One region of the Halomonas sp. AOP13-D3-9 genome, then DNA from elsewhere that is predicted to be linked to it. Evidence: predicted binding sites of a transcription regulator. Region 1 holds the regulator's gene; the other holds the start of a gene.
The links. Region 1 encodes FliA, which starts transcription of late flagellar genes. Its sites were predicted from a motif close to CTAAAGTTNNNNNNNNNNCNGCCGATA; they were not measured.

Region 1 (4,186 bases):
CTCGTCTGGCTGGAAGCCGAGCATTTGACCTGGGTCAGCCAAGTAGCCCCCAGTCATAGAGTACTCTTTCACCATGAGCGCCAGACCCTCCGTCAGTTGTTTAATGACAGTGTGCTAACACACCATGTAGGTGTGCGCTTTCGTGGCCAAGCGGTGCAACTGTGGACTGCCTACGCCGAGGTGGAGGACGCCAGTGGCACTGCGCTGCTCGCCTGGTACGGGGAAGTGCGCGACCCGGAAAGTGCCAAAGTGGTGGCGCGTCGCTACTGGCTAACCCCAGCACGGCTGGGGGCCGAAGTGCTCTCGCTGTTGTTAACACAGCTGCAAAGCGAAGGCTTGGCCGCCTTGACGCGGCGCGCGTGGCAGCAGTTAAAAGAGGCCGATAGCGGTGATCTCAATGCCGAAGTCCGGCTTTTGATGGCCAGCGGTGTGGCGTCGGTTGCCGGACATCTTGATGTGGCCGATGACGAGGAAGCGCAGACGCTGCGCGGCGATCTTCTTAACCTGCTGGGCACCAGTCGGCGCCGCCGCGATACCGGTATGCTTGATGCGCTGGTCTACGCCTTTATGGCGCGGGATGCGATTCGTCAAATGGGCAGTGTGAGTCGAGAGGGTGTGGCGTGAGCGAACAAGATCAAGCCTCGGGACTGCGCAAGTGGGCAAACCTGCAGCGCCAACAGCAGCAGGCTGAGGGGGCTGTGGATGTTGCGGCGGCCGAGCCTGTGAACGAACACACTTCACCTCTATTAACGCCGACGCTAGCGGCAGTGGAAGAGCCAAAGACAGTGGCGCCGCCCAGGCCCAAAATTCCGCTTATAGTGGTGGGGCTACCCGGTAGCGGCGCATCCCAGGTGAGTAAGGTCAAAGCACGACTGGGGCAGTGGTCATCGTTAGGTCGAAACTGGGCCGGTGACCCTGATGACTGGGATATTCGCATCGTCATGGCGGAAACGTCTGAGCTAGCTCAACTGCGCGATCAATACAGCCGCTGGGCGCTGTGGATCAGTAGCGATGCCGATGCCTTTGCTGGCATGTTCCGCACCTTGCGCCAGTTGCATGAGCGTGGTGGGCCGCGTCGTTTGCTGGCGCTCCATGAACCGCACTTGCCGCGCCAGGGGCTACTCGATAACTTGCGTGAGGCTGCTGATTACTACTTAAATACGGAGTTACTGGTACTTGCACGATGAACGCACTCTGCCAAGGAGACCAAGCATGCTAAGCTGGCCATTAAGAGGGAAACTGCTACTGAGCATAGTACTGCTGGCAGGGTGTCTACTAGCAGGGGTAACGGGAAACGCCCAGGCGACACCCGGTAGCTGGAGCAGTCAGATACCAGGATTGATGGTGGCGATGAGCGATCGGGCAAGCGCTAGTCAAAACGCAACCCCGCCCGCTACCGCTAACAATGTGCAGTCGGCGCAGCTCGGGCGCATTCATTGGCAGTTTCAATACCCCCCAGGTGCGCATTTAAACGCTTGGCTGTGCCATCCTGAGCAGTGCATTGCGTTAACCGGTATGCGGGGTTCTACCACCGCACTAGCGGGGCGAGATGCCAATGCACCGTTGCATTTTCGCTTCGCCTTACGTCCAGGTCAGCGGCCTGTTCGGGTGCAGGGATTGCAAATGATTGTGAATTATCAGTGAAGACTGGATAGCCGCGAGGCGAGAGCATGTACACAGCACAAGGCAGAATTAAACAGAGTGAGCTGTTGACGCAATACATGCCGCTGGTGCGACGTCAGGCCTTGACGCTTCAGGTCCGTTTACCCGCTAGCATTGAGCTCGACGACCTTATTCAAGCCGGGATGGTGGGGCTGCTGGAAGCGCTGGGGCGCTTCGACGCCACCCAGGGCGCCACCTTCGCGACCTTTGCCAGTCAACGTATTCGCGGCGCAATGATGGACGAGTTGCGCACCCGCGACTGGTTGCCGCGCAGCGTACGCCGCTCAGCGCGGGCGGTTGACCGCGCCGTTCGCCAATTAGAGCAACAGCTCGGGCGGGCACCGGAAGAGCACGAAATTGCTCACCACCTTGAGATGCCGCTGAGCGACTATCAGCAGCTTCTCAATGACACCAACAGCGGCCAACTGTTGCCGTTTGAAGAGCTAGTGGCCGATGGCGGCGAGCCTATTAGTCATGAACTGGGCAATTCACCCTTCGATCAGTTGCTGGATGGCCAGCAGCGGCAAACGCTGATTGACGCGATTGAAGCGCTGCCCGAGCGTGAAAAGCTGCTCATGGCGTTGTACTACCAAGAAGAACTCAATCTTAAGGAAGTAGGCGCTGTGTTGGGCGTAACGGAGTCACGCGTTTCTCAACTGCACAGCCAGGCCGTAAGTCGTTTACGCGCTCGCTTACACGACTCGGCATAACACTTCTTTTTACTCACTTGTGACCGGCAAGGAGCCGTGGATGAACCCTTCGACGCTGATAGGCATATTTGCCAGCATACTGCTGCTGGTGAGCGTGCTGTTTTTCACCGCAGAGTCCGCTGAAAGTTTTATAAACTTACCGGGGCTGGCCATAGTAGTGACCGGTACCCTGGCGGCGACCTTTATCAGCTATCCGCTGAAAGAGGTGCTCCGCGTCGTACGGCTGGTGGGCTTGGTGTTTCGGCGCGAAAATACCTATATGCGTGACGATATCCGCGAATTGGTGGATATGTCACGGCTGTGGTTTAAAGGCGATGTGCGCGCGGTTGAGCGCGAGTTGGAGCATACCCGCAACCCGTTTTTACGTACAGGGATCCAACTGGTGATTGCCAATACCAAAGAGGATGAAATTTTTGACATGCTGCGCTGGCGGATCGCCCGCCTTAAAGCCCGTGAGCATGCCGAGGCACAAATATTTCGCACCATGGCCACCTATGCTCCCGCGTTTGGCATGATCGGTACCCTGGTAGGGCTGGTCAATATGCTGGAAGTCATGGATGCAGGCGACTTGCAGGTGATTGGACCGCGCATGGCGGTGGCCCTGCTGACGACCTTTTATGGCATTTTACTCGCTAACTTAGTGTTTAAACCGATTGCGGTGAAGTTAGAGCGCCGCACCGAAGAGCGGCTGATTACCATGAACATGGTGTTGGAAGGTATTTCGCTGATTACCAAGCGTCGCCTACCGTCGTTTATCGAAGAGACACTCAACTCCTTTGTGGCTAACTACCACGATGAAATTCGTGATAACAGCGTCAAACCCAGGCCTGATTCGTCGGTGAGTTCAGCGGCCAAGGGGTAGGCCCGATGCTAGATCGCGATACACGCCATGCGCTGGAAATGACGCCGTCGCCAGGCGATGGCGAAGATGGTTGGCTTACCAGCTATTTGGATGTGCTGACGCTGCTCATCACGCTCTTTGTACTGCTGCTTTCACTGACGCCGCCGGGCGGCGGTGAAGCGGCTGATACTGCTTTCATGCGCTCGGCCAGCGCGGTATCATCATTGCCGCTGGCGTCTCTGGCCACCGGCATTCAGCCTCGACATGCGGGGGTACAGCCGCAGTTTGACGGGCTTGATATTCCTGGGGTCAGCGTTTCGCAAGGCCGCGAAGGGGTGACGCTGCGGATTGATACCAGCCTACTATTCCCCAGCGGCCAAGCGGTATTAACCCCCCAAGGGCGAGGCGTGGTCGAAAGCCTTATCGGTGTGCTGACGAATTTTGATGGCCAGATATCGGTGGAGGGCCATACCGACAGTGTGCCGATTTCAACGGCTCGCTTCCCCTCGAACTGGGAGCTTTCATCAGCCCGGGCTATCGCCGTGGTGAGGCATTTAGAGCGTCAAGGGTTCAATATTTCTCGTATGCGGGCCGTCGGATATGCCGATACCCAACCCATGGAACCGAACGCAACCGCGGATGGGCGAGCTGCCAACCGGCGCGTAGAGCTGCTGCTAAGACAGCAGGTCGAGGGTGAATAGATTGCGAGGCCACGTTTGTGTCCATGTACCACCCGCGATTGCAGTCGTTTGGTACCCTGCTGGTATTAGATGCTGATTGTCGACGCATCCAAGCCAATAGCACTAACTTAACCCGCTTAACCGGTGTTGAGCGCCCTGAAAATGGGCAGCTCACCCTTGGCTGTGTGTTGGGGAAACGGCTAAGCCAGCGGGTGCGTCGCGAAATGCACGGGCAGCAGCGGCTTTCCGGCCCGCTAGTGTTTATTCGTTCCAAGCATAGCAACGTGCGTTTT
Region 2 (4,186 bases), on a different contig from region 1:
GTGAGTCTCTATGCTTTGGCATAGCTGGGTAGTACGCAGGTCGCCATCGGGTTTCCATTCACAACGAATCCCCGCACGCTGGCAGAATGCCTCCACTTCGGCGCGGTCTTCGGTGTTAAACACCTTTTGCCAAGGCATATCAAAATCGCCGTAGTTGCGTACGTAGAGAATGCCGGGTTCGAATCGCTCACGAATTTCTGCCGGCATACGGCGGTAAATGGCGCGGCTATCGGCAATAGGGGTTTCACCGCCCTCAGGTGAAGCGGTGACACAGTGGAACCAGATTTTCATCGGCCACTCGCGGGTGTATGCCTGCTCATTGTGGAGTGGGATATGTTGATGAGCTGGGTATTCGGTGGAGGTATAAATACCCGATGACACCGCTGAGCGTGGCGTAGAAGCGAACTCGTAACTCAGCAGCGGATGACCAAAAGCGGCGGCAAACTGCTGAAAATCATCAACGGAGGGAACATCGAAACCTCTTAGCAGCACCCCACCGACTCTGGTCACCAGTGACTCAATATCCGCACGCAAATCACCAAAGGCTTCCAGCAGCGGCTGCCCTGGGTAGGTGGGGGAAATCATAATGGGCAGCTCCGAATCAGCAGGCCCCTGACGTTGGGATATGACGTTGGTTTGTTGCGTTAGTGTTGCGCTTTGGCTGTCCATTATTGATCTCCTAAAAAGTCGTTGAGTAGCGTTAACTCTGGGCATAGCTCTTTGCATAGCCCAGGGCAGCGGCATAGCCACTCGGCGCTGGCAGCGGCCATGCCTGCAGAGGTGATGACACGGGAAGCGAGTGCTTAAGGCAGTAACTAGCAGGCGGCACTGCAGCTGGGCTAACCGAGAGCGCTTGCAGGTGGTCAGCGATTCCTAAACCCAAGGTCTTGAGTACCGCTTCTTTAACCACCCAGCGCTCCATGAAGGGCAGCGTGGCGCCGCGAATGTGGTCGCGCTGCTCGCTCGGCGATAGCACCATCCCGTGCAGCGGCGCCAGTTCGGCATCGGATCGACGACGCTCAATATCGACCCCCACAGAGCCGCCGGGAGCGAGCGCGATAAGGGCGACATGGCCAGAGTGGGAAACATTGAAAGCAGGCCCATCAACGTTTTCCAACGCGGGTTTGCCGTAAGCGTTCTGAGTGAACACCAGCTTTTCTGGCGCTATACCGGTGTGCGCGGATAGCAGCCGTCGCAGGGCAGCGCGTGTCGCCACGGCACGTACGACATCGGCGTGATGGCGAAGCCGCTGGGCGCGCTGCCACTCAGCCCGGCTCAGCAGACGATCATCGTCGTCCGCTACCGGGGCATTCAGGTCGAGCGCTAAGCGCCATACCTCAAGCCCTTCGGGCACCCCTTCAGCTAACCGCAGGCGCTGCATGAGGCACCTCCTCAAGCCGTCGGGCCAGTGCCCGCTTTAGGGTATTCAGCACTTGCGGTTGCTGCTGGCGAATAAAGAAGTGCCCTCCTTCGAACCAGTCTAAAGAGAACGCCCCGCCGGCTTCCCGCTGCCACGCTTCCAGGCGCTCTTGCTCGATATCGTCTTCACGCCCGGCGAGTACCTTTAGGGGGTAAGCAAGCGGCGACCCGCCGCGATAGCGAAAACTACGACAGAGGCGGTAGTCCGCCATCAAGATATCGAGGGTAAGGCGCAGCAGCTCTGGGCTTTCGAAGACCTCCTCTGGGGTGCCGCCCTGTTGGCGCAAATCTGCGATTAAGGCCTTATCGTTATCAAGCCCCGCCAAGCGCTCTGAGTCGCGCATTGAGGGCGCCGCGCTACCTGAGGCGAATAGCATCCGTGGCTGAGGGCGCCCCACATCGCGCAAGCGTGCCGCCATGCCATAGGCCAGCAGCGCCCCCATGCTGTGGCCGAACAGGGCAAAATCACCGCGCATCCGCGTTGCCTGCTCTTCGCACAGCCGCACCACCTGGGTCTCGAAGTCATCGATAAGCGACTCACCCAGTCGCTCACCACGCCCAGGCAGCTCGACGGGATATACCTCGATCCAGGCGGGCAACTGGCGCTTCCAGCGCAGATACATGGTGGCGCTGGCCCCGGCGCAGGGCAGGCAGAGCAGTCTTAAACGCTTAACCTGCATCCACCTGCTCCGCCTCAGCGTTGGCCTGCTCATCCATCCACTGGCGCAGCGAGAGCGGCCGCATATCGGTCCAGGTTTTTTCGACGTAGTCGAGACAGGTTGGTTTATCGCCGAACACGCCAGTATCGGTCCAGCCCGCGGGGATCGCTTTCCATTCGGGCCAGAGGGAGTACTGCTCTTCGTGGTTGACTAATACGCGGAAGACACCATCTTCACGATCAAAACAGCTTGTCATGGAATTAACCTCATCGTTGCCAAAGGAATGAGAAATAAAACGCAATTGCTTCTCATTACTTAGTGACGAGTGAGGAACCAGAAAATTTAATGCTGGAAAGGAAGAAAGTAGAAAAAATAGGGGGAGGGGTCGCTAGGGCGTCGACATAGCATTACCCTTGCCAGGCTAAAAATTGCTCCGACGGGAGGCAGCGTTAGCTCGCGACCATTGAGTTAGCCTGAAAATCGAAGGAGGAGAGTAAAAAAGTGGCTTATCAGCTACGCTCATCACCGCTTGGGATCAGCCCTGTTAGCATCCAGAGCTGTTCTGCTTCATGAAAGACTCGGCGGTGCTGGGAAGAAGCCGCTAACCAAGCATGCAGCGCTTCGCGATCAGCGTCGCTCAACGTCTCTTCATGCTCGCGCATCAGCCAATCTAGCGCTGTTTGCCAAACGGCATCGTCGCCGCTGTCGTTATCCATCGTTACTGTCAACCCTCGCTATTGCGGCCTGCTTATTACCTGCCTATGGAAGCGTCTGATATTCTCAACGCTATTGGCTGACAGTGTAACAAAGCGACAACAAAGAGGGGACGGAACGCCGATTTACTTATCTGGCAACGACCGACCTTGTAGCGACTGGTGGCAATGAGACAGCGCATCGCGAATCATAAAGTTAACTGACGTGGTAGACACACCTAGCTGTAGCGCTACTTCCCGCTGGGTATGGTTTCCCGAACGGTAAAGCTCAAAGGCGCGTCGCGTACGCTCTGGCAGTTCGTTCAACGATTCGACCACCTGGGCCAATGCCTGGCGATCAATGGCAATCACCTCAGGTGAGTGTGATGCACAAGAGGCGTTATCCCCCTCCTCTGCTTTTGCAAACAGCGCTGACTCAAACGCGGAACGACGGCAGCGGTCAATGGCGAGATTGCGCACCACCCGTGACACGTAGGATATGGGCTGCTTTACCTCAAAAAGCGTGGTCGCCTCTGAAATTTTCAGATAGGCATCCTGCACAACATCGTCGGCTTGATCAGCATTGCCCAATACTTTTGCGGCGACACAGCAGAGCCGGGGCCGCTGATTAACGAAGATGTCTTCTAACTCAGCGCTCCAGGTCTGGGTATCCACAGCACGGCCTCCTGCCTTGATTAACACCACGAAATAAATGGCAACAATTATTATTTGCGTTACCATCGGGTAAGTCAACCGGTGTGAGCTAATCCACTTTTTATAACGATATGCTGGTTCACCGAGTGGCTACATAACGTCCTTCTGTCCCTTTCTATGCGTAAGGCGTTTTCTCCTTGCCCCTCCTGATGCCCGCCATGCATTGACTTCACCCATAAGCCATTCATAATACAAATAATAACGATTAATATTTACCAAAATGACCAAAAATCTTATCCACGCATGGACATGTGAGCAGAGCTTACTCTGCAAAGTTGAACATTTAACTATCCTCATGACGCTAATTTATATGAAAACACAGGCATCATTGTGAAACATAAAAATGGTATTTTTAGTCGCTCTGCAAGCCATGCAAGAGTCGCTTTATCAGTCGCCTTACTAATCAGTGTATCAGTGAGTAAGGCGTTACTGGCAGATGACGAAAACAGCGTAGCTCCCTTGGCAACGTTTGATTTCGCCATTGCAGAGACACTCAGCGCGATTGGTCATCCTCCCAGGTTTTTAGCGGGTCTGAAGGGATACGAAACCTACACACGTCAAGGTGGCGTTATTCCCACTACGACTAACCTTGGCTACCGTTTCCTGCCTAACTATGAACTACTAGCAAGCCACCCTCCCCAGCATATTCTGATTTCTCCGCCCGCACATGCCAGCTTACTGCCGAGGCTAAGAAAAATTACT

Region 2: the regulator FliA is predicted to act here: its motif matches at 2,398-2,424, upstream of ACT3UM_RS14680 (MbtH family protein).

Annotation. Positions count from the first base shown of each region.
Region 1 covers NZ_JBQSYH010000002.1:283,114-287,299, reverse strand. Annotated here, with positions in the region: gene flhF (flagellar biosynthesis GTPase FlhF) at 1-624, shown strand, start outside; gene ACT3UM_RS03475 (hypothetical protein) at 621-1,187, shown strand; gene ACT3UM_RS03470 (flagellar protein FlhE) at 1,213-1,644, shown strand; gene ACT3UM_RS03465 (RNA polymerase sigma factor FliA) at 1,671-2,372, shown strand; gene ACT3UM_RS03460 (motility protein A) at 2,413-3,234, shown strand; gene ACT3UM_RS03455 (OmpA/MotB family protein) at 3,240-3,914, shown strand; gene ACT3UM_RS03450 (diguanylate cyclase) at 3,938-4,186, shown strand, end outside.
Region 2 covers NZ_JBQSYH010000012.1:99,137-103,322, reverse strand. Annotated here, with positions in the region: gene ACT3UM_RS14695 (TauD/TfdA family dioxygenase) at 1-669, opposite strand, end outside; gene ACT3UM_RS14690 (4'-phosphopantetheinyl transferase family protein) at 701-1,381, opposite strand; gene ACT3UM_RS14685 (thioesterase II family protein) at 1,359-2,099, opposite strand; gene ACT3UM_RS14680 (MbtH family protein) at 2,089-2,334, opposite strand; gene ACT3UM_RS14675 (DUF4880 domain-containing protein) at 2,588-2,794, opposite strand; gene ACT3UM_RS14670 (RNA polymerase factor sigma-70) at 2,918-3,445, opposite strand; gene ACT3UM_RS14665 (ABC transporter substrate-binding protein) at 3,899-4,186, shown strand, end outside.